4 regions of the Paenibacillus sp. J22R56 genome follow, and region 4 is predicted to be linked to each of the others. Evidence: riboswitches for the same ligand, from Rfam matches in the RefSeq annotation. Region 4 holds a riboswitch; each other region holds the start of a gene.
The links. Region 4 has a riboswitch for cyclic di-AMP ahead of AC0YNT_RS09420 (hypothetical protein). Riboswitches for the same ligand answer to the same signal wherever they lie in the genome.
Positions count from the first base shown of each region.

Region 1: another riboswitch for cyclic di-AMP. It lies ahead of AC0YNT_RS11525 (APC family permease); the one in region 4 lies ahead of AC0YNT_RS09420 (hypothetical protein).
Region 2: another riboswitch for cyclic di-AMP. It lies ahead of AC0YNT_RS28825 (ubiquitin-like domain-containing protein); the one in region 4 lies ahead of AC0YNT_RS09420 (hypothetical protein).
Region 3: another riboswitch for cyclic di-AMP. It lies ahead of AC0YNT_RS29715 (C40 family peptidase); the one in region 4 lies ahead of AC0YNT_RS09420 (hypothetical protein).

Region 1 covers NZ_JBWDNV010000004.1:172,605-180,067, forward strand. The annotation lists gene AC0YNT_RS11515 (acyltransferase) at 1-1,104, opposite strand, end outside; gene AC0YNT_RS11520 (glycoside hydrolase family 3 N-terminal domain-containing protein) at 1,261-3,450, shown strand; cyclic di-AMP (ydaO/yuaA leader) riboswitch at 3,748-3,926, shown strand; gene AC0YNT_RS11525 (APC family permease) at 4,077-5,903, shown strand; gene AC0YNT_RS11530 (MMPL family transporter) at 5,975-7,463, opposite strand, start outside.
Region 2 covers NZ_JBWDNV010000015.1:6,125-13,587, reverse strand. The annotation lists gene rnmV (ribonuclease M5) at 1-446, opposite strand, end outside; gene AC0YNT_RS28825 (ubiquitin-like domain-containing protein) at 594-1,730, opposite strand; cyclic di-AMP (ydaO/yuaA leader) riboswitch at 1,971-2,180, opposite strand; gene AC0YNT_RS28820 (TatD family hydrolase) at 2,364-3,137, opposite strand; gene AC0YNT_RS28815 (HD domain-containing protein) at 3,169-4,464, opposite strand; gene AC0YNT_RS28810 (AbrB/MazE/SpoVT family DNA-binding domain-containing protein) at 4,738-4,992, shown strand; gene rsmI (16S rRNA (cytidine(1402)-2'-O)-methyltransferase) at 5,115-6,002, opposite strand; gene AC0YNT_RS28800 (tRNA1(Val) (adenine(37)-N6)-methyltransferase) at 6,039-6,689, opposite strand; gene AC0YNT_RS28795 (initiation-control protein YabA) at 6,804-7,220, opposite strand; gene AC0YNT_RS28790 (PSP1 domain-containing protein) at 7,252-7,463, opposite strand, start outside.
Region 3 covers NZ_JBWDNV010000017.1:24,036-31,498, reverse strand. The annotation lists gene AC0YNT_RS29725 (M1 family metallopeptidase) at 1-1,036, shown strand, start outside; gene AC0YNT_RS29720 (hypothetical protein) at 1,087-1,908, shown strand; cyclic di-AMP (ydaO/yuaA leader) riboswitch at 2,219-2,375, shown strand; gene AC0YNT_RS29715 (C40 family peptidase) at 2,381-2,848, shown strand; gene AC0YNT_RS29710 (MFS transporter) at 2,976-4,193, opposite strand; gene AC0YNT_RS29705 (GNAT family N-acetyltransferase) at 4,297-4,815, shown strand; gene AC0YNT_RS29700 (EAL domain-containing protein) at 4,821-6,062, opposite strand; gene AC0YNT_RS29695 (hypothetical protein) at 6,087-6,380, opposite strand; gene motA (flagellar motor stator protein MotA) at 6,551-7,348, shown strand; gene motB (flagellar motor protein MotB) at 7,332-7,463, shown strand, end outside.
Region 4 covers NZ_JBWDNV010000003.1:321,378-328,840, reverse strand. The annotation lists gene AC0YNT_RS09435 (aldehyde dehydrogenase) at 1-1,256, opposite strand, end outside; gene AC0YNT_RS09430 (lysoplasmalogenase) at 1,343-2,005, shown strand; gene rlmN (dual-specificity RNA methyltransferase RlmN) at 2,177-3,247, opposite strand; cyclic di-AMP (ydaO/yuaA leader) riboswitch at 3,979-4,172, shown strand; cyclic di-AMP (ydaO/yuaA leader) riboswitch at 4,295-4,473, shown strand; gene AC0YNT_RS09420 (hypothetical protein) at 4,591-5,010, shown strand; gene kdpF (K(+)-transporting ATPase subunit F) at 5,197-5,274, shown strand; gene kdpA (potassium-transporting ATPase subunit KdpA) at 5,302-6,981, shown strand; gene kdpB (potassium-transporting ATPase subunit KdpB) at 7,007-7,463, shown strand, end outside.

The DNA of each region.
Region 1 (7,463 bases), on a different contig from region 4:
CGGCATGAAACGAGCAGCCCCCGCTACAATCAGCCAACTAACGCCAAGCGCTAGGCAAAAGCCTGCCGCATACCACAGATGATAATACACGGAGATGCCGCTCTCAGGCGGGAACTTCCGATAGTAGAACAGCAGCAACGGATGAATCAGATAGATGCCAAACGAAAATACCGCGATTGAATCGAAGATACGGAGCTCCTTTTTCGGCAGGAATCGATGCAAGCTTGGCGCGATATGCAGCAGCATAATGGCGCTGGTAATCGAATAGAACATTTTCAGCACATCAAGCATGAGTGGCGAATAGACAGTCCCGTTCATCCGGATATCGTAGAAGACGATGAGCATCGCGATCAAGCTGCCGAGCCATACGCCAAAAGAGGCCAGCCACGCGGATACACGCTTAGGCGTCGCTCCTTCCTTCGACCATTGAAGCCATCCCCGCAGCTGCGGATAGTAGATGCCGAGTATAGCCCCGAGCAAATATTGCATGGCATACGAAGGTGCCCAGCTCATCAGATTAGTTAGATGCAGAAATTGCTCATTCCATGTAAAGAAGGCAAGTTGGATAACGAGCCCCAAGGGGACAGCCCACTTAATCAGCTTAGGGAAACGCCGGAACACAACTAACAGCAGCGGGAACAATACATACAGCTGAGCCATAATAAAGACGTAATAAAGATGCGTATATGCCTTGCCGGTTGCCAGCTTGATCAAGAAGCTTCGGAAGGTCTCGTCTGCAGGCATATTTGGCGTGTAAGTATTGTAATACAAAATAAAATAAATGATCGAAAACAGCACATAGGGAATGATGACGTAAGTGATTCGTTTTCGATAAAAACTGCTGATCAGCGCACCGTTAAGCGGACGCGGATAGTAGCTGTAGAACAGAACAAAGCTGCTTAAAAATACGAATGCTGGTGTTGCAAACGACATTGATATATTCAAGAAATGATAAACGAAATAATAGTCCGATTCCTTCATCTTCAAAGTGGCGAAGGAGGTGGAGTGGATCATAATGACGGCGATAATGAGAAGCGCGCGGACAAGCTGAATTTCGGGCAAGCGGCTTCTTTTTTCATCCTCTTTTGTAACGGAATTAATCACAATATTACTCCAATCTGGTTGACTTTCTTGTAGGAGCAAGGCATTACCAAAGGTTAGTGGTAAGATGCCCTATTTGTCAATAGTTGTTGTATGCAGCCAGATTGTTGATGTTTTCGGCTACAATCGCTATGTTGCTCCATATTGGCAATCGATATAATGGTGAAAGAAGCAGAAAAGATCCTATTGGAGGCTATCCACGTGACCAAGATTACGGCATTACTCGAGCAAATGACGCTGGAAGAAAAGATTTTTCAACTGATGCAGCTGACCCCGAATTTCCTAAGTGAAGAGGATGCGAATCTGACTGGCCCGCTGGCTTGGATGGGTGTAACGGAGAGCATGGTGAATAATGTTGGCTCCGTGCTTAGCGCCGTTGGTGCCAAAGAAACGATTGCCCTGCAGAAAAAATATATGGAGAACAGCCGTCTTGGTATTCCACTTCTTTTAATGGCTGATATTATCCATGGCTATCGCACGATTTTTCCGGTTACACTGGCGATTGCTAGTACTTGGGATATGGAGCTGGCTGAACGAAGCGCTGCTATCGCTGCAAAAGAATCAGCTGTTACCGGCATTCATGTGACGTTCGCGCCAATGGTGGACTTGGTCCGCGATCCGCGTTGGGGCCGCGTGATGGAGTCGACTGGTGAAGATCCGTTCCTCAACAGCGAATATGCACGGGCATTTGTCCGCGGCTTCCAAGGTGAGGATCTCGCTGGTGATATGGACCGGGTTGCTGCTTGCGTGAAGCACTTTGCAGCCTACGGTGCTGCCGAAGGCGGACGTGATTACAACACAGTAAACATGTCGGAAAGACAGCTTCGCGAGTCCTATCTTCCAGCCTATAAGGCGGCTCTTGATGAAGGCTGCGAGATGTTTATGACAGCTTTTAATACGGTGGATGGCATTCCGGCGACCGGCAACAAATGGCTGATGCGCAGCTTGCTTCGTGATGAGTGGGGCTTTGACGGCATGCTGATCTCCGACTGGGGCGCAGTGAGCGAGATGATCCCACATGGTGTTGCTGCGGATGGTGCGGAAGCTGCACAGAAGGCGATTGAAGCTGGCGTTGATATGGAAATGATGACGTCTAACTACGCAAATCATCTGAAAGAGCTCGTGGAAGCGGGAAAAGTAGACATCTCGCAAATCGACGAATGTGTCCTTCGTGTCTTGAAGCTGAAGGACAAGTTGGGTCTATTCGAAAACCCTTACCGCGCAGCTAGCGAAGAACGGGAAAAAGAAGTGCTGCTCTGCGATGAGCATCGTGCTGCTGCACGTGAGATTGCGGCGAAATCCTGTGTCCTGCTGAAGAATGAGCGGGCTCTGCCACTCCACAGCGGGCAAAAACTCGCGCTCATTGGACCTTTCGCAGAGAGTGGCGATATTCTTGGACCTTGGTCGATTTGGGGTAAGCAAGAGGAAGTGGTTCAGCTTCATGCTGGTATATCCGCACGTACCGATCTAATTGCTACAGCCAAAGGCTGCGACATCGACTCGGGTTCGGAAGAGCAGCTGCAGGAAGCAGTCAACGCTGCATCAGATGCAGACATTATCGTTCTGGCACTTGGTGAAAGCTCTGAGATGAGCGGCGAAGCGGGAAGCCGCGGAGATATTCGTTTGCCGCAGGCCCAGCTCAAGCTAATCCAGAAGCTGAAGCTGCTTGGTAAGCCAATCGTTGTTGTGTTGTTCAACGGCAGACCGCTGGACCTTCATGGTGTTATCGAGGAGGCGGATGCGCTTCTTGAAGCTTGGTTCCCAGGTACAGAAGGCGGCAATGCCATTGCCGATGTGCTGTTTGGAGACGTGAATCCATCCGGACGCCTGACGATGTCATTTCCGTACTCGGTTGGTCAAGTTCCTGTCTACTACAACAACTACAATACGGGTCGGCCACTCACACCGCAGAACGCGAATGAGCGATATGTTTCCAAGTATCTGGACATGCCAAATGCGCCGCTTCTGTCATTTGGTTACGGCCTCAGTTACACAAGCTTCTCGTACGGCGAAGTGAGTCTGTCGACAGATGAAATGCATGCTGAAGACACGCTTGAAGTATCGGTTGAAGTGACTAATACTGGCGTGGTTGCTGGGGAAGAGGTTGTCCAGCTGTACGTGCGTGATATTGCTGGAGAAGTCGTTCGCCCACTTAAGGAGCTGAAGGGCTTCCGTAAGCTGCAGCTGCAGCCTGGTGAGACGGAGAAGGTAACGTTCTCAATTACCGAAGAGCAGCTTCGTTATTACCACATGGATCTGCAGTTTAAGAGCGATGCTGGCGAGTTCCATGTCTTTGTTGGTCCTAACAGCCGTGACCTAGAAGCAAAGCCTTTCCGTCTCGTGAAATAAAAGATTTTCGAAAAAACAACGAATCAGCCGGACGGCTGGTTCGTTGTTTTTTGCGGCTTAATGACCTTATAGGATCATGTCATCTGTATAATAGCTGATCTCCTCCCTTATTTAGGGAATTATCTCCTTGGAACAGGGTAAAAGACAGCATGGCTGGCTTTTTAGGACATTCTGCAAGCGATTCAAGAATGTATACGCATTCATGGCGGTTAAACCCTGATTTCTGCGTTTATTTGAATTATTATCACGGTTTACAGATAAGGGAGAGAGGACTATGATCAATTAGCAAACTTCATATGTTCATATTCGCTGAGTTTCCGAAAGTCGGAAAGCAGGGGAACCAATTGCGATAACTGCCATTATAGTTACCGCCGGGGTGAATCAGCATAACTGCCGTTCAGGCAGAGAGCTGTAGGGCGATTCTCTAGACGCCCGAATCCGTCAGCTAACCTTGTAAGCGTTGATAGAGAGGGTGAACTTCGGTTTTTTATGACCGCGGGAGGATACTCTGCGGTCTTTTTTTCGTGTAAAAAAAAGCAAACATGGTTACATTACCACTGATAAGTGATGAGTAGCCCAAGTATCCAAGCGTATGTTGTTTAACTTCATTGTTGGCGGTGACCTGTGTGTTTACTCTTATCAAAAGATTACTGATCGGGCGTCCCTTAAAGTCCGCGGAATTAGGGGAACAGAAACTCATTAAGACAAAGGCCCTTGCGATCCTGTCTTCGGATGCTTTATCGTCCGTTGCTTATGGTCCTGAGCAAATCTTGTTAGTCTTGATGACCGTGAGCGCTGCGGCGTTTTGGTATTCCATTCCGATTGGTATCGGGGTGCTTGTCTTATTAACGGCACTTATTTTGTCTTACCGGCAAATTATATTTGCCTATCCGCATGGCGGCGGAGCTTATGTGGTATCGAAGGAAAATCTCGGGATATTCCCAGGACTTGTATCTGGCGGCGCCTTGCTGGTCGATTATATTCTGACGGTAGCGGTAAGTGTATCGGCGGGTACGGATGCGATTACTTCAGCTTTTCCAAGCCTGCATACCCATACCGTGTTGATTGCCGTATTTTTCGTCCTTTGTATCACCATATTAAATCTGCGAGGCGTAACCGAGTCAGCATCGATCCTCGCCTATCCTGTTTATTTATTCGTGCTGGCGGTATTCATTATGATTGGCGTCGGTGTATATAAAATCGCTACAGGCGATGTATCGCCTGCACTGCATACGTCGCTTGGCACACCGGTAGCGGGCATCAGCTTGTTCCTGCTGCTTCGGGCCTTCGCTTCGGGCAGCTCGGCTTTGACCGGGGTGGAAGCGATCTCGAATGCGATTCCTAACTTCAAGGATCCAGCGCCAAACAACGCTGCGAAAACCTTGATGGCTATGGGCGCACTGCTGTCGGTTCTGTTTGCGGGGATCGTCTTCCTTGCTTACTACTACGGTGTTGCACCAAGGGAAGACGTAACGGTTACTTCGCAAATTGCAGAGAGTATTTTTGGACGTAACTTTATGTATTATTTTATCCAGGGCACAACGGCCTTGATCTTGATTCTGGCAGCGAATACCGGCTATTCGGCATTCCCGCTGCTTGCGGTTAACCTCGCGAAGGATAAGTTCATTCCAAGAATGTTTACGGTCCGCGGTGACCGTCTTGGTTACTCGAACGGCATTATCAGCCTTGGTATCTTGTCCATCATTCTGATTATAGCTTTCCAAGGAAAGACGGAGCACTTGATTCCGCTGTATGCGGTTGGTGTATTCGTACCGTTCACTTTGTCGCAGACGGGCATGCTTGTAAAATGGATCCGTCAGCGGCCAAAGGGCTGGGTTCCCAAGTTTATTATTAACTCGATTGGCGCACTGATTAGCTTTATCGTATCGATGATGTTCTTCTTGACCAAGTTCGAGCAGGTATGGTCGATTCTGATTTTCCTGCCGCTGATTATCTTCGTCTTCCACCGGATTAAGAAGCATTACGAGGCTGTTGGAGAACAGCTGCGATTGGCGACCTGCGAGCCTGTAGTCCCAATTGAAGGTAATGTGATGATATTGCCGGTGGCTGGCATCACGCATGTCGTAGAGCATTCGATTCTATATGCGAAGTCCTTGAAGGCCGAGCAGATTATTGCCGTATACGTCCCGTTCGAGAAAGAGGATGAGACGATCTTCGAGGAGAAGTGGAAGAAGTTCCAGCCGGACGTCAGACTGGTGACGCTGCATTCGCCGTATCGTTCGATTACGAGTCCACTCTTTAAGTTTATTGATACGGTGCAGCGTAAGGCGAGCGAGAACAATTACCAGGTAACGGTCATTATTCCGCAGTTTATTCCGAAGAAGGGCTGGCAGAACATTTTGCATAACCAAACAAGCTTAATGCTCCGCACTCAGCTTCTTTACCGCAAGGATGTCGTGATCACGACCGTGCCGTACCATTTGAAAAAATAACAAAAAGCCTTAGCTTCCGGATTTCCGGAGCTAAGGCTTTTTTCATGCTACTAGTAATAAAGCTGGCCGGGTTAATTCTTTTCCTTAACCTTTCCAGCTGTTCCTTGTTTCGAAGGCCAGAATACCCATTTGCCGATCCACACCGTCAAGGCTGGTACGAGGAAGGAGCGGACGATAAAGGTATCAAGCAGCACGCCGATTGCGGTTACTGTGCCGAACTGAACGAGTACTTGAATCGGCAGAGTGGCAAGGACGGCGAAGGTGCCTGCCAGAATGAGTCCAGCTGAAGTGATAACGCTGCCTGTCTGTGCAACACCTTCAGTAATCGCTTGGTTAAGCGGCATCGACTTGCTCTTTTTCCAGATGCTCGACACCATAAAGATGTTGTAGTCCTCACCAAGCGCGACAAGGAAGACGAAGGCATACAACGGAATGAGACCTTGAATGGCATCTGCGCCAAAGAAATAATGAAGAACGAGCCAGCCAATTCCAAGTGCACTGAAGTAGGAGAGAAGCACCGTTCCCATCAGGTACAGCATCGCTACAAATGAACGTAGGTAGACGAGCAGGAGCAGAGCGATCATCCCGATAATAACAGGAATAATTCGGTAAGCATCATCGCCAGTCACCTGACGTGTATCATACTGCTCAGCCGTTGCACCTGCGATCCACACTTTATCGGATGCATCCGTGATGCCTGCCTCTTCAAGGGTTTGTTCAGCAGCAACGCGGATCGTTGGAATCATATCCAGCGCTTCAATAGAGTATGGGTTCATCGCAAGCTCAACATTATAGGAAACGATATTAGCATCACGCGTATTCTGAACAGGTTCAGATACATTGCTGATATTCGCCAGTTTCCCAAGCTTCTGATTAAGCGGCAGCTCCTTGCCGTCTGCTTGAACGAGTACTTGAACCTTCGCAAGGCTGCCCTCCGAGAAATGATCACCAATCAACGTAAACCCTTCACGTGATGGCATATCTTCTGGGAAAGTGGATAACGTATCGTACGTAAATTTAATTTGAGTCGAAAAAGCTGCCGTTATTCCGAGTACGATTAGCGTGGAGATTGCGATCGTTTTTGGCCGCTTCACAATGGCTTCGCCTAAGCGCATACCAAAGCTGGATTTTGTTTTGGCCGCAGGAAGCGGCTTGTGTTTCTGTGCGGCACGGGCAGCCTGCATCTCCGGTGTACGTGGTACAAACGGGTAGAAGGAGGCACGGCCAAGAATAGCAAGCAGAGCCGGAACAAGCGTAACGCTTGCGATCATCATGATCAGAATCGACAAGCTGAATGGCACAGCAAAGCGGTGAATTGCACCGTATTGCGCCAACAGTAGAGCAAGCAGGGACATTACAACCGTCAGACCACTCATCGTAATCGCGCCGCCGGAATCGCTAAGTGCTTTGAGCAATGCTTTCTTTTTATCAGACTCTGTTGTTAATACGCTGCGGAAGCGGGCAATAAGGAAGAGGCAGTAGTCTGTTCCTGCGCCGAAGAGCAGCACGGTCATAATGGATAAGCCTTGTGAGTCATAAGATATCCAGCCTTCATCGGCC
Region 2 (7,463 bases), on a different contig from region 4:
TACCCGATCCCAAGCAGCTTCCCCATCTGAAGACGACGATTCGCCGCATCCGGATGAACAATAAGGCCCGCTTCCATCAGGTCCTCCCACGTAATATCGCCTACACCAGCAGGCTCCTCTGTTCGAAGCTCGGAGAGCGCCTGACGAATGGCTTCAGGACTGGCGTTCTCAATGCCGATATCACCCTTGTACATAGCCTTCTCCTGTGGCAAAAAAGCATGCTTGCAGCCGGGTACCCGCCGAGCTACAATTTTGCGAATTCTCTCACCAGCATGATCAGGGTCTGTGAATATAATAACGCCTCTTCGTTCCATGGCCAGTTCAATGCGCTTAAGCACATCCTCGCCGATGGCAGAGCCATTTGTCTCAATCGTATCTGCTTCAACAGCCCGCTTTACAGCGACTGTATCATCTTTGCCTTCCACCACAATAATTTCCTTAATCACAAGCGAACATTCCTTTCTCCAGCAACTTTCGCTCATCTTTTTGCGTCAGTAAGAATGTAACCGCTCCACACCTATACACACAAAAAGAAGAGGCAGCGCCTCTTCTTATAATGGCATATTTATCATCGAAATAATAGCATGAAGCAATTAGCTTGCGGATGGCTTATTGGGTCCAAGTACGTACACGGTATAGCCCTTTTTCCGGCCAAACTTGTTTGCATAGCTGGTGCTGTCAAAATAAACGTCAATCTTGTTCCCATTGACTGCACTGCCTGTATCCTCCGCCCTGCGGAAGCCAATGCCTTCGATGTATACCCACCAGCCGATTGGAATAACATCCGGATCAACCGCGATCGTGCGGCCTTCCTTCACTTTCGCGCCGGAAGCGGTAATGCCGTACCCAGGATGATTTTCAGATTTACCCGTAGACTCCACTCCCGCTGAATAAGCGGTTAAGGTTACGTTCTTCAGAATCTTCTTGGCTTTAAAGGTGACTCCGCTCTTCGAATACGAGGCCGTGCTCGCATTGCTTGAGAGTGTATGTACATCCTTCTTCGCGCCAATAGCTACGACCTGGCTGACCGTATGTGTCTGCACAACCTTGTCGACCAGCTTGGAGGAGACAAGAACACCATTCTCATACTTCTTCTCCACGCGTTCAATCACAAGGCCATTCTTGCCGGATTGCACCAGCTTCTCCTTCCCTTTATCAAGGGTTGGATCTTGTTTCTTCACGATCGAGAACGGCAAAGTCCGTTCTGTTTCCGACACTTTTGTATCGACGCGAGTAACGGTAACTGTCATCGCCTTCGAAACGGCCGTGTCTAGAGATGGGTTAACCCTATCTTGATCGCGAACAGGAATATTTAATTTCCCGATCGCCGCCTGTACTGTTTTCTCTGTCGTGTACACCGTCGATGTCTTGCCATCTGCTTTTACAGTAACCGGAAACGCTTGTTTAATTTCAATGCGATCTCCGTCTTTGATGGACGCATTTAGAGGTGACGACACCTCATCATGTGGCCCTACCGTAATAGCTTGTTCATCCAGTAGGCGTTGCAGGATCCATTGTTTTGTTTTCACAACGGTCTCTTGTCCATTCACTACTACGGATACGCTTTTATCAGCCGATCCGTACAACAACACCAAAAACATGAAAGTCATAGCGATTGAGATAATTGCACTCAGAACAATTAAACGCAAATTTTCATGCTTCCATCGCATTGCGAAAGTCATGCTGGATGATCGCTTCCCATGGGTCTCCCTAACTTGGATCATTCCCACTTCAATCGGTCCTCCTTCATAGCCCCGCCGCCAATCTGTTACGCATGATACATTGACGTGACTATTAAGTATATTGGCGTGACGAGCACGCTCCAGTGTTACTTCCTCACACCTCCTGGATCTACCTCTACGAAAGACTATTTCCGTATAAATCGAAAATAAAAAGAAGCCTTCGACAGAGGATCTGATCGTGGCTTCCTGGGTAGTCAAACATTCAGGAAAAGGTAAATACACGAGGTTGATCGCTCTCTATAGACGCTTACGAGGTTAGCTGACGGGTTCGGACGAGAGAGCTGCCCTATCCACGGTTCGAATGCTCATGGCAATCGCCGCAAAATTCACCCCTGAAGAATTCAATGCGCCGCATGATGCTAACTTGCTTTCTTAGCCCTGCATCTGCCGACGTTGGTTCCCCCGCTCTCCGATTCGGAGATTAAGCGTAAACTGGAAATCCAATACAAAAGTTAAAGCTCTGAGAAAAATGATACCTTCCTGACCACACAATTGTAAAGACGCGTTAAAAGACGATTTTAACGAAATTTTAGCATTCTGAAGGCAAATAAAGCCGATTCCGCCAATTAAAAAGAGTTTTATCGCCGCTATAGTCTTTATTTCAGTGGTTTTAGTCCGTTTTTAAACAATACCAAAACATTTTTTACCGTTTGTGCTTGTAATAAATGCAATTTCCTCCTTAGATTTTCCTGTTATCTCAGCTGCCATGTCTGCGACTAAAGACACATATGAGCTCTCATTTCGCTTCCCTCTGAACGGATGAGGAGCCAAATATGGAGCGTCGGTTTCGATTAATATACGGTCAAGTGGAACCTGTGCAAGCACCTCTTTTGGCACCCTCGCATTTTTGAAAGTGACAGGTCCTCCGAAGGAAATATAGAAGTTCATATCGAGGCATAATTTTGCCGTTTCCCAGCTGCCGGAATAGCAATGCATGACCCCTCCAACTTCAGACGCTTTTTCTTCCCTCAAAATACAAACGATGTCCTCATGAGCATCCCGATTATGAATGACAATTGGCTTACCCAGCTTCCGAGCGAGGCGGATTTGCTCCCGAAATACACGGTGCTGAACATCCTTTGGTGACGTATCCCAGTGGTAATCAAGTCCAATTTCTCCGATCGCAACAACCTTTGGATGAGAGCAAAGCTGCTCGATCCATTCCAGATCCCCCGGTTCCATATAGATGCTGTCTACTGGATGCCAGCCAACTGCCGCATAGATAAAATCATACTTTTCTGCAAGCTCGATGGTGGTCGGGATTGTCTCTCGGTTAAAGCCAATGTTGAGCATAAGGTCGACACCGGCTGCACGTGCTCGTTCGATAACTTCTGTGCGGTCGCCGTCGAATTGTGAAGCGTCCAGATGGGTGTGTGTGTCGAATAAAGATATCATCTTTGCTGCATTCTCCTTCTATATAAAGCCTTTAAATTTTGAAAAGCTCCCTTACTTCAGCACTTAATTGATGAGCCGCAGCAAGGAGTGGCTCGATCGGATAATAAATATGGTACTGCCCTTGATGCAGGCCGCTGATGGAACGAATAATGTCGGATTTCACCGATATTTCGCTTAAGCTGTTATCGTCATTTAAGAGCAGAATCGGCGCTTTATCCTCTTTCCCGCCTTTTTTCGCATCAGGGCGATATATGTCGTAAGGTTGGTCAAATGGAAAATCAATTTCCATATGATAATCCGGATTAAGACCAATTGAGATAAACTGCTGAGCTGCTTCTTCTAATAAAGAGTCTCCTGGATCACTAAGCGTAATGTATTTGTACAATCGGCGATTGAGGAACCGGTCGCATAGCTCGGCAAGAAGAGAATCTCCTTCCTCCGCCCATTGAGCGAAGATCGTCTGCATATAAGCCTCATCCAGCTTCAGATAATCCTTTACTGTAATCGTACCATCTAGAAGCTTGTTGATTGGTCCCGGCATCCATGCAAAGGTATAACCGCTCTCGTACAGCTCCTTCGCCCGACGAGTAATTTGCCGCAATATGATTTCCGAGCTCCGTGTAACCGGATGGAAATAGATTTGCCAATACATCTGATAGCGGGACATTAAATAATGCTCAATGGCATGCATGCCGCTTTCTTTCACAACCATCTTGCCCTGAAAAGGACGCAGGACGCGCAATATTCGCTCCAGGTCGAAGTTCCCGTAATGAACACCGGTAAAATAAGCATCACGCAGCAAATAGTCCATCCGGTCTGCATCCATTTGACTGGAGATAAGACTGACAACGATCGGATTTGGATAAGTCTTGCCGATAACCGATGCCACTTTTTCTGGAAAATCATCTGACACTTGGCGCAGCACGCGATTAACTTCTGTATCCTCAAGCAAGATCGCACAGGTCCACTGCTCATGATGCGTATCGAACACCTGCTCCAGCGAATGGGAGAACGGTCCATGACCAACGTCATGCAGTAATGCAGCGCATAGGGCCAAAAGTCTTTCTTCCTGCGGCCAGTCCGGATAATGATTACGCTCAAACTGTGAAATGATCTTTCTCGTTATTTCATAGACTCCAAGAGAATGGGAGAATCGACTGTATTCGGCACCATGAAACGTTAAATAAGAGGTTCCAAGCTGGCGAATTCTTCTTAGCCTCTGAAACTCTTTTGTATTGATCAAATCCCATATCGTCTGATCCTGTACGTAAATATATTTATGAACTGGATCCTTAAATACTTTCTCTTCGGTCAGTTGCTGATTCATTCGCCCTTTCAACTCCTTGTTCATGGTTTCGACACAAAACTATGCTAGAATGTCGAATAGTGTCGTAAATTAGTTTCCAAATTGTCGAAGCTGATGTATTCTATAGTAAGATTAATATGACCTTGCTATAGAGTCAACTTGCCATAAACCGCGGTCTATCAAGGACTTTTGTGGTTGACTATTATGGGAATCGTTGGTATTATAATAGCCATAAAAAGAAAAACTATGTCGAATAGTGACGAAATGTAATTTCCTGAGAGGAGAAACAAAATTATGATGAAATCTACTGGTATTGTTCGTAAAGTCGACGAATTAGGTCGTGTTGTAATTCCAATTGAATTGCGCCGTACGCTTGGTATTGGGGAGAAAGATGCTCTCGAGATTTATGTAGACGGCGAGCGTATTATGCTGAAGAAATACGAGCCTGCTTGTATCTTCTGTGGCAATGCAGAAAACGTTTCTTATTTCAAAGGCAAAATTGTTTGCCATATTTGTTTATCTGAAATGCCTACTCCTGTGACAAAATAAGAAAAATAGGTTATAATAGAAATACATCAACTTGTTAATTCTAACCTTTTTATATTCCTTGATGCCTTCCTGTGCTAGAACCCGGCCAGGAAGGTCTTTTTTTGCGTTTATAACGCAGTAAACTATCGGTTTACTGCGTTATAAACATCCCGCTTTGGCAGGCCACGGTCTAGTGCCGCTTTTTTTATCGCTTCTTTACGATCTATTCCCTGATTCTCATAATGAGCGACATGATCTTCAAGCTCTAACGATGTCCACCATGCTTCCCCGTTCTCTCCTGCTTCTCTTGCTCCAGAAGCGGCCCCTTCTATAATAAGGCAATATTCACCTAGAGGTGGATGCTCTTCTAACCAAGCCATACATTCCGATATCGTACCACGTGCTGCTTCCTCATGCCGCTTCGTCAGCTCTCTAACCATTGCGATCCGCCGATCGCCCCAATGCTCCAGCATCGCATCAAGTGTCTTCTTCACACGATGAGGCGATTCATAGAGCATCAAGGTTCCCTCTTGGTGCTTCAGATGGGTAAGCCATTCAGCAAGCGGCTTTTTATCCCTTGGAGGAAATCCCGTAAACATAAACTGATCTGTCGGCAATCCCGAGATAATTAAAGCTGATAAAGCAGCATTAGCACCAGGGATAGGTACAACTTTGATTCCCTGCTCTACCGCATCTGCTACCAGGTCAGCACCAGGATCTGAGACCGCTGGCAGCCCTGCATCGCTAACAAGTGCAATGGATTGGCCGTCCATTAGCAAACGGATGAGTTCACTGCCGCTGGCTTGCTTATTATGCTCATGATAGCTGACCAGCCTAGTAGAGATTTCGAAGTGAGTAAGCAGCTTTCTTGTCTGCCTTGTATCCTCAGCAGCAATGAGCTGCACTTCCTTTAACGTCCGGATTGCCCGGAACGTCATATCTTCCAAATTCCCGATTGGTGTAGCAACCAGATATAAAGTCCCATAGTCACCATCAGCCAAATCTTTAAAGCTTTTTTGTATCCGTACCATTTGCTAGCTCCCTCTCATCAATAACGCAGCTATCTATTACTCGTATACGAAAATCGGCGGCAAAAGCCTAAGCTCAGGCTTCCCATCACGAATCGCTTCAATTAGAACCATATTTGCTTCTCCCTGCGCTCTCGGATGGACAAATTGTACACGCTTGGGCTCAAGCCGATACTTCCGCATTGTCTCTATAATATCGATAAACCGGGACGGCCGATGAACCATTGCGACTTTACCACCTGGGCGGACAAGTCTGGCACACGCATAAACAACATCATCAAGCGTACAATGTACTTCATGGCGGGCAATGGCATAATGCTCGTTTTCATTCTGGTCCCCTTCTTGAATGGCCATGTATGGAGGATTGACCGTTACTGCATCATAAATACCATTTCCAGCTTCTTTTGCGAATATTTTAAGATCGGCTTCAATAATCGAGATTTGTTCCGTCAAGTTGTTCATCTCTACGCTGCGCCTTGCCATATCAACCAGCCTTGGCTGAATTTCAACTGCATCGATCTGAGCGTTTGTCCTCGTCGTTAGAAGCATAGGGATAACACCATTTCCCGTACAAAGATCAATAATTCGTCCACGCTTCGGAATTGTAGCGAATTTGGATAATAACACAGCATCAAGCGAAAAGCTGAACACTTCTCTGCTTTGAATAATACGAAGCCCCGTCTCCGTCATTAAATCATCAATTCGTTCATTCGTTTCTAGTTTTACTTCCTGCACCTTTGACCTAACTCCCCTAACATAAAGATACCGCCCTCTATGACAAGGACGGTAACCTACAATGTTCTATTATTTATTAAGGAAGGATAAGCAGAACAAGCAATCTCCTTCCGTCCGCAAATGCCCGTAGTAAACGTTGCAGATGTGGAATCCTTCATGATACAGCCTAGCCAAGTTATCATGCGCCTCACCGACGAGACCGGCCTGCTGCGATGTATCGTTAGCCGTATCTTCCTCCGCATGGGCTGCAATCTCCCGACGGGCAGGCGGGGTAGCCTGTCCTTCTGTACGATTAGCAGCGGACTTTGGCTTCGGCGATGTCTCGCGCTTTAATATTTTCCGCAACTGTTCATTTTCAATGCTTAGCTGCAAATTCTCTTCCAGCAGTTCTTTGACACGCTGCTTCAATACGCCTAGATGTACATGGAACTCACCCATCTGGCTTTCCAATTGATCCATTTGATTAAATATTTCTTTGTTCTCCAAGTTTCCACCCCAGAGCTTCAAACGTAGTCGTTCATTGTTCCTTCACAACCACATCGTCTAACGGCAGCTCCTTCGGTTTACCCGACACATCGAACAACTGCACGTATACAGACTTCGTGGAAGCATTGATGCCTGTTACTTTGCCCTCGCCATAAGACGTGACGACGATTTTACCAACGGAAGGCATTTCCTCCCGTACGCTTTCGTAATTGTCATGCTCATATTTCAAGCAGCACATAAGAC
Region 3 (7,463 bases), on a different contig from region 4:
GGGTGTCCGGATCAAGCTGTATCTCGATCCCGCGCATGCAGAGCTGAAGGACCGTTATATGCATGCGGCTAAATCCGCGCTTTCTAAGTATGGACAATGGTATGGCGAGTATCCGTATTCCACCCTATCCATTGTTGTCCCACCTAAAGGGGCGAATGGCTCCGGAGGGATGGAGTATCCAACGCTTGTGACTGCTTTCGCAGCAGAGACGAGTAATCCTGGCTACAGCCTTGAGAGAACGGTCATTCACGAGGTTGGTCATCAATATTGGTACGGTATGGTTGCCTCGAATGAATTCGAAGAAGCATGGCTCGATGAAGGCTTCACTTCTTATGCAGAGGATAAAGTGATGGCTAGCGAATATGGTGTTGAAGCGAATCTGCCTCTGGAAGCCAGCTACATGACCGCTCCCGCTCCTCTGAAGCAGCCTTCCTGGGCTTATCCGAGCAATAACGTCTATGCGGAGAATGTGTATATGCGGGCGAAGCTCGTACTTATCGGCATTGAGAACCAGGTTGGCGAAAAAATGATGCAGAAGATCATGCGCACTTATTTCCAAAAGTTTAAGTTCAAGCATCCCTCAAGCGCTGACTTCCAGCGGGTTGTCGAAATGGTCACGAAGCAGAAATGGACCAATTACTTCGACCAATATGTCTACAACAATCAGATGGCAGACATTTCAGTAGAATCTATTAATGTACGACCCGTTGAACAGGATGGAGCGCCCATGTACGAATCAGTGGTGCTTATCCAGCGTAATGGCGGCTACAACGGGCCGATTCCGGTAGTTCTGAAGTTCAAGGACGGCACAACCATTCCGAAGACTTGGGATCCGGAAGACTCTCAAATCCAATACAAAGTGGTCCATAGCTCCCCGCTTGAATGGGTGGCGATTGATCCACAGCATACAAACGTGCTCGACAACAAACATATTAACGATTATTTGAAGGCGGACTTATCGGAAGTTACACGTACGCGCTGGAGTCTTGGCGCCTCTAACGTTATCCAGGGACTGCTCGGATTACTGGGCTGGTAGGCATGCTTTCGAAGTAGAATTGCTTCACAATTCTTTTAAGGAGGTTTGCAATGAAAAATCATATGATGCAAGGCTGGCGGCTCGCGATCAAGCACTTCTATATTGTCATACTGCTGTTCCTATACCAGCTGCTGTGGGGGTTCTTCCTGTACCGGTTTATCGATTCGGTTGTCTCGCCGCTGCTGCAGCGATTCCCGGATCACTCCCCTGCGAATTCAGCGATTCAGCTATTTATGAGTGAAGCTCAATTCCAGATCATGAAGACGGATTTGCTTACCCCATACTTATGGCTGCTTGGCGGCTTATTCGCAGCAAGGATGCTCCTCTCCCCTTTGTTTAACGCAGGACTGTTATACTCTCTGCAGCATGCCTCAGAATCCGGAGGTACACAGTTCCTTCAGGGCATTCGAAAAGCATGGAAGCCTGTAACGCTGCTTTACTGGATCGAGACGTTACTCGCCCTTGCTCCTGCATGGTGGCTGGCACCTAGGGGACTGGATGCATTACTTCACAGTCGTTCAATCGGAGATCTCCTGCAGCAGCTGCTTCCCGCTGCGGGAGGCTGGTTGATTTGGGGTATCCTGCTCCATCTCCTCTTCCTCGCCATGCAATTTGGCGCTACAAGTGAGAAAGGCGGCGGCATTTTCCAATCGCTTGGTGTTGCGATCAAGCATCTGCTGCCTTTCGCCGGCTTATCACTCTTAATGTGGGCTATTGGTTCGGGAATTGGATTGTTTGTCACAAGCTTTTCTCTTGTATGGGCCGGATTCATTGCCCTGATTGTCCATCAGGGTTACCATCTTGTCCGTACCTTGATGAAAGTATGGACTCTAGCCTCCCAATACGACATTTTGAGATCAAAAGAAGTTTAAAATTTTCTCATAATTATAGAGGCAGCCCGCCCTGCGACCTAGTCGTAGCGCGGGTTTTTCGCGTTTTTTCGGGAAGGCTTGTCTTTCATTCTCCAAATAAATCAACATATTTGCTAGAAAAAACACATAGTAAAGAGTTAGTAAATCGGAATAGTGCTAATCTGCTAGTCTGTGCGTCCTATAAAGATGCGGCCAACCGCAAGATCCCCATTTTTCCGCTTAGATTAGCCAAAAGGTTCCATGAGAATTATTAGAATTTGCCAGATTGGGGAGGAGATAAGCGAAAATTACCGAATAGTTACCAAGTACATAATTTACACTGCCAAATTCCTTGTACTGGAAACGGGGGAACCACCTCTGGGTGAATTGACTTCGACGTCCGATTATGAAGATCGGCGCCTGAGAAGTCATAGGGATCCTTCAACCGAACCCCACAGCTAACCTCGTCGGCATTGGAAGGAGTTTCACCGTTTTGAAAAAGGTTACTGCACTTATTCTTGGGCTTGCGCTAATGCTGGCTTTCCAAGCTGGAAGCGTTTTCGCAGACTCCAAAATGGACGGCATTGTCAGTGATTTAATTGGCACGCCGTACGTTGCAGGCGGAACATCATCGAAAGGATTCGACTGCTCTGGTTTTTCTTCGTTTGTATTCGAGAAAATGGGCGTTGATCTTCCTCGTACATCCGCTTCGCAAGCACAAACAGGTAAGAAGATCGCCAAGAGTGATCTGATCGCCGGAGATCTCGTGTTCTTCAACACGAACGGTCGTGGTGTATCTCATGTCGGCATTTATGTAGGAGATGGCCAGTTTGCTCACGCTTCGTCCAGCAAGGGCGTTACGATCAGCAATCTCAGCGACTCCTATTATGTAAATCGGTATGTGACTGCTCGACGTGTCATGGACCCTACTACTTTCACCAAATATGCCGACGAACAATAGAATTGAGCGGGCCCGCTTCAATTGAAGCGGCAGGCAAAATTCCTACAATAAAGCCGCATGCTGCTTGTCCAACTGGACAAACCGCTTGCGGCTTTATTGTTTGTTTGTTGCTATTCGGATTAGGTTGTTAGGACACTGCCGTCGCCTGCCGCCTGCCTAACGCCAGCATCGCAAGCAAGACGACAAACATCGCTATAATAAACGCTCCGAGAATCCAGACCGTACGGTCTGCACCATAGCTGTCCATCATCCATCCCGTCAATTTCGGGAAGATCGCACCGCCTATCCCGCCGCAAGCAACAAGCAGGCTGGTCGTCCGCTCTGTCATGCCTGGAATAAGTCCATTCGCAAATACAAGTGCAATGCCGAATACACCGGAGAAGAACAATCCACTTAATCCGACAAGGACCAGCATGCCGCTTAACTGGCCGACCGCTCCCATCGCAAGAATGATAATACAGGCTCCTGCAATGGCGACAAACAGGTATCGGAAGTAGCCGACACGATCTGCCAGACGTCCAGCGAATAGTCGGCCAAGAATCATCGTGCCCCAGAATAGGCTTAACGTGGAAGGCGCGCTCGCCTCTGTCATGCCGGACCGCTCAATCATAATAGACGGCAGATAGTTGGAAAAGCTCATCTCCACCCCAACATAGATGACGAAGAACAACGCAGAAAGCAGCAAGAACGGAAGGGCTGCTCTCTTATAACCAAACCATCCTTTTGTTCGCGGTGCACTGGTTTCCCGCTCTACATGTTCCTTGTTGGCTCTGCCATGATAACCAATCTTGTCATCTATCGATCCAAATGATAGCGTCATCCATAAGATAAAGGTTATGCCGGCAAGAGCAGATAGAATTGGGAAGGATACCTGCCAAATATCATATTTGATCAATATACTTGCCATGGTCGGCATTAAGAAGGCTCCGATACCAAAGAACGTTTCCAGCTGGGTCATCGCATTAGCTTTCCCGTTCTCCTCTGCCAATTCAATGACCATTGCTCCGATAACGGATTCCGTCATCCCAAATCCAAAGCCTGCGAACAAGGCGATAAACAGCATCAGCCCCCACGAATCGGGAGTCAGACTGTAGGCTGCTTCACCAAGGGTCAGAAGCCCTAATGAGAGGAGTACTCCCCCTCTTTTGCCAACCTTTGACGTAATAAATGGAGAGAGCAAGACACCCACCAAAAAACCAAGAAACTGATTCATCATCCATTGCCCGCCGTCATCATAAGACAAGTCGTACTTATCGAGCATCTGCTCCATGACCGAGCCGCCCACGACATGAGCTAATCCAATGACGAGATAAGACAAACAGCCAAGTGCTATTAATTTGCGCATCGTAAAAGTTCTCCTTAGATATCCTTCAGCCAAATCCGAATGAAGTCGATAAGTGAATGTTATAATGGAAAAAAACTTATTGATTCATGTTGAGGGTATACAAATGACTAATTTTTCCGATGAGCTTTATTATAAACGATCCTTGGTGGACATGACTATCCAGCCAATGGAAATGGAGCATGCCAAACAAATCTGTGAATGGCAATACGAATCGCCGTATGACCTATACCACTGGCCTTCCTGGGACATCATGCAGCAGGACGAAATCGAATTCGGCGATCCAGTCCTGCGGCGCATGCAATATGCTGCCGTCTTGAATCGCAGACAGGAGCTCATTGGTTTTGCACAATTTTTCCCCATTGTTGGTGTAACACGCCTCGGGCTTGGATTGCACCCTGCCCTATGTGGCAGAGGTATAGGAACGGACTTCACCCGATTGATTACCACTGAAGCCATTCATAGAGCTCCCAAGAACAGTATTGATCTTGAGGTGCTAACCTGGAATGTTCGAGCGATTAGAACCTATGAACGAGCAGGTTTCATTGTTGACGATACTTATGTAAGACAGACGCCGGAAGGACCAGCAGAGTTCCATTGTATGGTGTACCAGTCCTCCCCTTAATATCCCTATAAGCGATAATAGTCAGGCTCAGGATCTTTCATATCCACAAATAAAATAATGCCGGGTTTAGCCAATACCGATACGGTTCTGATCCATGCTCTCGAATCGAGGTCGGTATAGGCTCGTGATACCATAGAACGACGTTTCTCGCTAAGCTGTACCACATTGGGAACAAAATACGGGCGCCAGCTCCAGTTCGCTCCGCAATATTCATCCTCCCGCCGCCAGCTTCCATCAACTGGCCTTCTGGAATAGTTGGACGAAATTTGAATGCCGTCATCTCGGCACAGGTAGACACGGATACAGTTACTGTCCAGCTCCTGCAGTAGTCTGACGATCCATTCGTTATCTTCTTCTTCCAGCTCCTCCAGATGACCAATCCGGTCAACCCTGCCTGCCAGCCTGTCCGACAAATACCGCCAATAATTCTCCGAATAGAGCTGCAGCTGCCGATGTGCCTCCAGCTCTTCTTCTAATAAAGAAGCAAACCGAAACGGCTGCTCGAAATCCGGCTCTGCCTTTGCAAACAAAAAGCCCTGAACATACCGGACACCTGCCTGCATCGCTCTCGCCAGATCCTGCCTAGTCTCGACACCTTCCGCAAGCAGCGATGCGCCAAGCTGATCAGCGAGCGCCGAGAAGGAGCGCAATGTACCAAGATAACCGTCGTGGTTCGCACTTCGTTTCAGCATATGCATGTCGATTTTCAGGATATTCGGTTGAATGAGCGCAATCCGATCTATGCCGCTAAAGCCGCTGCCTACATCATCAATTGCGATAAGACAGCCCTTAGCACGGTACATATCAATAACCTCGCGCAGCTCCTCCATCTCGCCATTAAAGCTTTCTTCGGTAATCTCAATGACAACTCTGCTCGGGTCGATCTGGTATTTGTCGAGCAGAGAGAGGGTATAGAGCTCCCCGGATTGCATACCGTGATGCATCCAGTTTGGCTTTAAATTAATAAACAGCATTGGAGGCTGGTCCGTTGCCGCGATTTTCTGGAAAGCCTGCTCGCGTAAAATGCGGTCCACTGCAATATGATCCTCTAACGGAATCGTTGGATCACAAAAAAACGGACCCAAGCTGCGGACAGCATCATCCTTGCAGGCTCTTCCAAGCACCTCATAGCCAACTACTTTTCTCGTATCAAGCGCGATGATCGGCTGATAGAAGGCAGACAGCTGCTCGCCCTCGAGCTCTAATGTCTGCGGTATCGTCGTATTTGATAAGCAGTCGTTCGTCACGCTCACGCTCTCCCTTTACTACCTTTATGTCAAACGAATCATGCGCGTCACGTTATCTCCTTGGGACACTTCAATGACATGATGCTTCGGATGGTACGTAATTGATCCTTTGCCAACCTCGATCATCGGCTGTTCTCCAAGACCGAAGAACACATCGTCCGCAAGCGCCTCCATTACTTCATGACGGTCATCATCACCAAGTGCGGCCCACTCTTCTTCTTCCATCTCGAAAAAGGTATAGCTGCCTTCCACTTCGCCGACGGCTTCCGTCAGCTCTTTCAATATATCTGCATATTCCCTTGCGTGCCTAACGCCCATTGCTGTTAACCACCTTTACCAAATTTATCTGCTATACATTCATTTTACCGCATTTTAACGAAAATTAACGCCTTCTCTCTTAAATCATTTCTGAAAGTCTAATTTCCATACGATAACTTGTCGATATAAGAACTAGAGATTTGTCGAAAACGTACTGGACGGGGTGCATGATGAAGAATTCTACAATTATCGGTATAGTATTAGGACTTGTTGCGGTACTGGTCGGCATGACGCTGAAGGGTGCCGCTCTAAGCAATCTGTTAAATCCCGCCGCTTATATGATTATCGTCCTCGGGACCATTGCCGCTATTATGATTGCCTTCCCGATGTCGGAGCTGTCCAAGGTTGGAAAACTATTCAAAATTGTTATTAAAGAGCAGCAGCTAATGCCGCGCGAGCAGCTCATCGAGAACTTTATGGAATGGGCATCCATCACACGCCGTGAAGGTCTTCTTGCTTTGGAAGCAAGGGTCGACGATATTGAGGATACTTTCCTCCGTAACGGCATGCGTATGATTATTGACGGCAACGATCAGGACTTTGTCCGCGATGTTCTGCTTGAAGATATCTCCGCAACGGAAGACCGTCACAAAGCTGGCGCGTTGATCTTCACGCAAGCTGGTACGTACGCTCCTACACTTGGTGTACTAGGTGCCGTAGTTGGTCTGATTGGTGCACTTGGACATATGGATGACATGGAGACTCTCGCTCATTCCATTGCAGGTGCCTTTATCGCAACTCTGCTTGGTATCTTCACCGGTTATGTGCTCTGGCATCCAATCGCGAACAAATTGAAACGTCTATCCAAGAAAGAAGTTCAGCTTCGCTTGATGATGGTTGAAGGTCTGCTGTCCATCCAATCCGGCGTATCAACAATTGCGATTAATCAGAAGCTGTCTGTATTCCTCACCCCAACGGAACGGGCGGCAATGAGGGAGAAGGAGGCTGGCGCTGGTGAAAAAGCGTAAGCACGACGACCATGAAGAACATATCGACGAGTCATGGCTTATCCCATATGCCGATTTACTAACACTACTCCTTGCGCTATTTATCGTATTGTATGCGGCCAGCTCCACGGACGCC
Region 4 (7,463 bases):
CGGAAGCTCTCCTCGCCATGATAAGCGCCTGTGCCGCTCTCGCCTACCCCGCCAAACGGCAAGTAAGGGGTCGCCAAATGCATAAGCGTATCGTTAATACACCCGCCGCCAAACGGTACAGCCTCCGTCACCCGCTTCTGAATCGCCTGATTATCACTGAACAGATACAGAGCAAGCGGCTTTGGTCTCGCATTAATCAGATCAATAGCCTCCTGCAGTTCATCATAGACAAGCACCGGCAGGATGGGGCCAAAAATCTCTTCCTGCATAACCGGCATACTCCAGTCCACATCAGTCAGGACAGTTGGTTCAATACGCTGAGACATTTCATCAACACGCCCGCCTATAGTAATCTCACCATTCTGGAGAAAATCACATAACCTCTGAAAATGACGCCCTGATATGATTCTCCCATAATCCGGATGCTCCAACGGATCTTTGCCGTAAAACTTCGTAACCGACTTGTGCAGGAGTTCTATGAATTGCTCCTTCACGCTGCGGTGCACGAGCACATAATCGGGAGCAATACAGGTCTGCCCAGCATTTATAAATTTGCCAAAGGCAACCCTCTTGGCCGCCAGCTTGAGGTTAGCATCATGATGAACAATGGCCGGACTCTTGCCTCCAAGCTCCAGCGTAACCGGCGTCAAATGCTTAGCAGCTGCCGCCATCACTTGCTTACCTACATTCACACTGCCTGTGAAGAAAATTTTATCAAACGGAAGATCAAGCAGCTCCTTGCTTACTTCAACTCCGCCCTCCATGACGGTAATGTAAGCTGGATCAAACGTATCTTGAATAAGGGAAGACATCACCTCAGACACTGCCGGTGACAGCTCCGATGGCTTGAGCACAGACGTATTGCCTGCAGCGATTGCCCCAACAAGCGGTGCTATCGCCAGCTGGAACGGGTAGTTCCATGGAGCAATAATAAGTGCCGTACCTAGTGGTTCCGGCACGATATATCCTTTACTGCCTATGTGGGTGAAGGCCGTCTTCACTTTGGCGGGCTTCATCCACCGCTTAAGATGCTTTTGCATGAAGGAGATTTCCTTATACACAAGCCCTATCTCGAGCAAAAAAGATTCCTTTTCACTTCGGTTCAGATCCTCGCGAAGAGCCTGCATGATCGCAGCCTCCCGCTCCTCGATCACCTGGCGCAGCTTAGCCAGCTGCCCTAGACGAAACTCCAAGCTCCGGGTTGCACCCGTACGATAATAGGCCTGCTGCTTTTCAAATACTTGTAATCCATTCATCCTAAACCCCGCCTTTTCGATAGAAGACTATGTACTAATAAAAGGAATTTATCTGTGCTATAGTAGGACAAAAGGAGCGATGACAATTGAATAAAATAATGCCAGCACTCATTTTGCTTATGGGCTTGCTTTACATTTTTATCATTCCTTCAGAACCGCATGCCGTCAAGCTAATTTTCAAAAGTATACCGATGCTCCTTATCATCGTTTATGCCTACTTGCAGCCTGGCGATAATGGTAAGCGGTTTCAGCACATCCTGCTCATCGGCCTAATCTTCTGCGTCATCGGCGATGTCACTCTCGACAATTTCATTGTTGGGCTGTCAGCCTTCTTGATCGGACATTTGTTTTATTTGAGCGGCTTCTTCGGGCAATGGCAATTCTCCGTATGGCGGCTTACCGCTATCGTACCTATTGGAGCATATGCCGTTTATATGGGTTATGAGTTACTTGATGCGCTCACTAAATCAGGAGATGGCGGTCTGAAAGGACCTGTCCTTGTTTATGTAACAGCAATTTCCTTAATGAGCTGGTCGGCCATAATGTCCGGCAACAAATGGGCGATAGCTGGCGCATTGCTGTTTATGGCCTCGGACTCCGTACTAGCCTGGAATAAGTTCATCTCGGAGGTTGCGAGCTCCGATGTGATCATTATGACGACCTATTATGCCGCGCAGTTCTGCATAGCAGCCTGTATTGGTCATAAGACCCGCACTGTTCCTAAGCGTAAACGGCTGCACCGTCCTTAGGTCTATGCTTTCGAAGTAAGAATTGCCACAAAGAGCATGTTGAAATTCTTTTAAGAGGAGCAGCATCGTTTCGCGGGTGAAATATAAGCGTAGTATAGAGTAAATTTATACTTTCTTATATTTGAAGCAAAAAGCCATGATCCTCTGATCATGGCTTCTTTTATAGCTGCGTTATCCGACTTTTTCCTTGTTCATCTGCTTACTACGCAGCTGGCCGCAAGCCGCATCGATATCGGCGCCATGCTCCAGACGGACGCTAACGCTAACCCCTTGCTTCTTGAGCGTGTCGTAGAAGCCTTTGATGGAGTCGTTCTCACTGCGCTGGTATTGGCTGTGCTCATCAACCGGATTGTAAGGAATCAGGTTCACATTCACGAGCGAACGGCGGCGGTCACCCACCAGCTCGGCAAGCTCAAGTGCATGCTCACGATGATCGTTAACATCCTTCAGCAAAATATATTCAAGCGTAATCCGGCGGTTCGTCTTCTCGAGGTAATAATCAATCGCCTGCATCAGCTTCTCGATTGGAATGGCCTTGTTAATCTTCATGATCCGCGTACGCAGCTCATTATTTGGTGCATGCAGCGATACGGCAAGATTGACGCCTTGGTCCTTATCAGCAAACTCTCTGATTTTATCCGCGAGTCCGCTGGTCGATACGGTAATATGGCGCGGGCCAATCGCAAGACCTTTGTGATCCTTCACTGTTGTCAGGAAGTTATTAAGGTGTGTGAAGTTATCAAACGGTTCGCCGATACCCATCACAACGATGTGGCTGACCTTCTCGCCTTGACCTGCTTCATCAAGATGAAGCTGAATCTTCATAATCTGTTCCGTAATCTCACCGCTTGTCAGATCTCGGCTCTTCTTAAGCAAGCCGCTCGCGCAGAAGCTGCAGCCGATGTTGCAGCCAACCTGCGTCGTCACACAGACAGATAAGCCGAATTTATGCCGCATCATGACCGTCTCAATTAAGTTGCCGTCATCGAGCTTAAGCAGCAGCTTCACGGTACCGTCCTTCGACACCTGCTTCGTATGCTCAGCGAGTGTCTGAATCGCGAAGTTCTCCTCGAGCAGCTTCACGCAGTCCGAATGGAGCTCCGTCATATCAGCAAAACTCGTAACCCGCTTCCGGTATAGATAGTCCCATACCAGCGAGGCCCGGGATTTTTTATGTCCGTGCTCGCCCAGCCATGCGATTAATTGCTCTAATGTAAATCCATATATGGAAGGTGTACTCATTATTTATCCTCTTTTCACAAACGCGGCCTAAACCGCATACTGACTCCTATTGTCCCAAAATTGTCGGACGAAAACAAGGGGCGATTCCCGCCAATTGACAGAAGCCCGCAACAGCACTATTCGAATAAGACCCCCGGAGGGTCTTATTACTATTTATCTCCAGCAGAACCTTCGAATAAGACCCTGCGAGGGTCTTATTGCTGCCGCAAACCGGCTAGTTCCCCTCACTTTATCGCTTCATTCGCCGTGATAAGGTCCCCAATGGATCTTAAGTCTACTTTATTCAGTTATCGAACATCAGTTAAGGCCCCTTAGGGACCTTAACTCTTCAAAATCCAGCTAGTTTTCCCCCGTTTGACGCTCCATCCGCTGCATTAAGGTCCTCAAGGGACCTTAACCTCGTCGTTTAACCACTCATCGCGCTAGTTAGAGTCCCTAAGGGACCTTAACCTCGTACATCGTGCTTGAGAGGAATATCCTTACCTGGACTGGACCCTTTGAAAAATGCTGGAACCACCTTTTCTCCCTTCTTCATTCATTTTCAAGCAAAGTTTCGGTGCACATTTATCGCAATCAAGAGATACAGAGACTGATAAAGAGCATTCTAGAGTTCGTCTGCGATGTAAACGCTCTAACCAATCTCATTGTGAGAATTAGACAATATGCCGCCTCTATGTTTCATTTACATTAACCTTAGTCAGGCGTAACATACGATTCAGCAAATGAAATGTATGCTTTATTCGCTGAGTTTCCGTCATGGGAAACGGGGGAACCAAACGATAGGCGCTATTGCATCGGTGTGAGAGCTGGTGTGTCTTGCTTATCAGGGGTGAATCCGGGAAAGGCTGCTCACAGCTGGACCTGGTAGGGCGACTCTCACCGTCCGAATCCGTCAGCTAACCTCGTAAGCGAAGAAAATGTCAGCCACGGCACAGCAAGCTTAAAGCTGCGGAGGCATTTTCCAGGTAGAGAGGATGATGTGTTCTTGTGACCTTATGGGGCCGCGGGGGACTTTCCTCTGCGGTCTTTTTCTAATTATATTTGAAAATGTCTTTATCGCTTAATCTCCTTCACAGGGGAACGGGGGAACCAATCGGATGGCATGCTCAAGCAGCTAGCATCCACGGGGTGAATCGCCAGAACGGCTCAAGCGAGCTTTATGGCGTAGGGCGACTCTTACGCCCGAATCCGTCAGCTAACCTCGTAAGCGTAACAAGAGAGGCAACGATGATCGTGAACATAGGTGCGGTTTATTTTCTGCTGCGCTTATAAGCCACGTGAAGAGTCCCTCTTCCGTGGCTTTTTTGTCGTTGATTCCTCTAATAAAAGAGGAGAGAAATAGGATGAACGATTATATTCTCGTATCTGCACCAAATGTACAGGGCGAGGACTTTATTAAACAATTGCAACATCGGAGAATCCCATTTGCAACGATGGTAAATAATAAGGCCGAATATGAGAGAATGCTCGCACTTGATGTGACTACGATCATTGTCATTAGCACAAATGATGAAGCCACATGGCGAGTGCCGGAGCTTCCGATTGGTCGGATTTTCTTATTCGAGAGAAGCTTGAACCTTTGCTGCCGCTACATTCAGATCTGCCGAAGCTGGACGTCGAAATCGATCTGTGTCATTACCGACAGCACAAACCCGCGACTGATCTATAAAGGAATGGGTGCGAATTATGTGGTTCATTCCAGCAGTGGTGAGACTTCTTTTCTCATATCAAATGATTTCATGGCAAACAGCCAAAACGTTTAAAAATTCCATGCTTACGAAGCAATAATTGCTCAATTGGCTAAAATAAGCCATTTGTGTACCAATTCTTAATAAGGAGAGTAGATTTATGCAGGATATCTATATGGTGCTGCTTCTGGCAGCTGTATTCGTACTCTTCGCCGGATTTATGCAATGGTGTGACCGCTCCATTCAGGAGGAGGAGAAACGATGATAATCACACTCTGTCTGGCCTTACTTATCTTTCTCTATTTAGTGTACGCCCTCATTAATCCAGAAAAATTTTAGTCCCTTAAACGATCGCGGGAGGTCAATATGGATATTTTACAGCTTCTTATTGTGATTGGCGTGCTTGTTCTGCTCGTCAAGCCACTTGGCTCGTACGTTTATCACGTCTACTCGAATGAGCCAAACCGAACCGACCGAGTATTCGGGTGGTCTGAACGAATCATTTACAGCGTGATCGGCTTAAAATCGCGAGCAGGCATGACCTGGAAAAAATACGCGCTTAGCTTTCTTCTAACCAATATCGTATTAGTTGCCATCAGCTATGTGATCCTGCGCTTTCAAGGCGGGCTCCCTGGCAATCCGAATAACATCGGCGGTATGGAACAGACCTTGTCCTTTAATACCGTCATCAGCTTCATCACGAATACGAACTTGCAGCATTACAGCGGGGAGACCGGGCTTTCTTACTTCTCTCAAATGGCCGTCATTATGATGATGATGTTCACATCAGCGGCTACAGGCTTCTCGGTTGCGATTGCATTTATCCGTGGTCTGACGAGCAAAGGCACAACAATCGGTAACTTCTTCGAGGATTTCGTGAAGTCGCATACCCGGATCTTTCTGCCGCTGGCTGTGCTTGTCACGCTGGTACTGGTGGCTTTGCATGTGCCACAGACGTTTGATCCGAACATAACCGCAACAACACTAGAAGGAGCCACGCAAAATATCGCGATCGGACCTGTGGCATCCCTAGAATCAATCAAGCATTTAGGTACCAACGGCGGCGGTTTCTTCGGAGTCAACTCGGCTCATCCATTCGAGAATCCAAACCCACTGACGAATGTCATCGAAATTTTATCGATGTGGGCGCTTCCTGCATCGCTGCCTTATGTATTCGGACGATTCGCGAAAAACCGTAAGCAGGGCTGGGTTATATTTTCCGCGATGATGACCTTGTTCCTTGTCTTTCTGGCAACGGTCTATACCGCTGAGCTGCATGGCAATCCAGCACTGAACAATCTTGGTGTGGATGCCTCACAAGGCAGTATGGAAGGTAAAGAGGTACGCTTTGGTATCGCACAATCCGCTCTGTTTACAGCAGTCACAACAGCAGCGACAACCGGTACGGTAAACAACATGCACGATACGCTGACACCAATTGGCGGACTCGTACCGCTTGCCGAGATGATGCTTAACGTCGTGTTTGGCGGTAAGGGTGTTGGTCTCATTAACATGCTGATGTACGCCATACTCGGAGTATTTATCGCCGGACTTATGGTTGGACGTACGCCGGAGTTTCTTGGACGGAAAATCGAGCCGCGTGAGATGAAGCTCATCGCGATCGCCATACTCGCCCATCCCTTTATTATCCTGGTGCCGACCGCTATCGCTTTCCTTACCGACCTAGGCCAAGGCTCAATTAGCAACGCAGGCTTCCACGGCATCTCACAGGTGCTGTATGAGTACACCTCATCAGCAGCAAATAACGGCTCCGGCTTTGAGGGATTAGCCGATAATACACCTTTCTGGAATATTACAACCGGACTGGTCATGCTGTTTGGACGATATATCTCGATGATTGCCATGCTTGCCGTAGCCGGTTCACTGGTCCGTAAGCAGCCTGTGCCAGAGACATCGGGTACATTCCGGACAGATAACGTGCTGTTTACAGGGATTCTTGTAGGAACCGTATTAATTATTGGAGCGCTGACGTTCCTGCCTGCCGTTGTTCTTGGACCAATTGCAGAGTATCTGACGCTTCGCTAACGGATAAGGATGAGGTGAGTAAAAGGTGACTACGAAACGTAAATCTATGCTGGACTCCGCTATTTTAAGCCGTGCGGTCAAGGACAGCTTTATCAAATTAAATCCACTAACAATGATGAAAAACCCCGTCATGTTCGTCGTTGAGGTCGGTACACTTGTCGTACTGCTTATGACATTGCTGCCCGGCTATTTCGGAACAGAAGATCGGGTAGGCTTCAATCTGACGGTGTTTCTTATCCTGTTATTCACGGTACTCTTCGCGAATTTCGCAGAAGCATTGGCCGAAGGGCGCGGTAAAGCGCAGGCCGATTCGCTTAAGAAGAGCAAACAGGACATTACGGCTAACAAAATGGTCGGCAATAGTGTAAAACAAGTCGTATCTACCGAGCTTCGGAAAGGCGATATTGTTATCGTCTCACAAGGCGAGATGATTCCGGGCGATGGCGAAGTCATTGAAGGCCTTGCTTCTGTTGATGAATCCG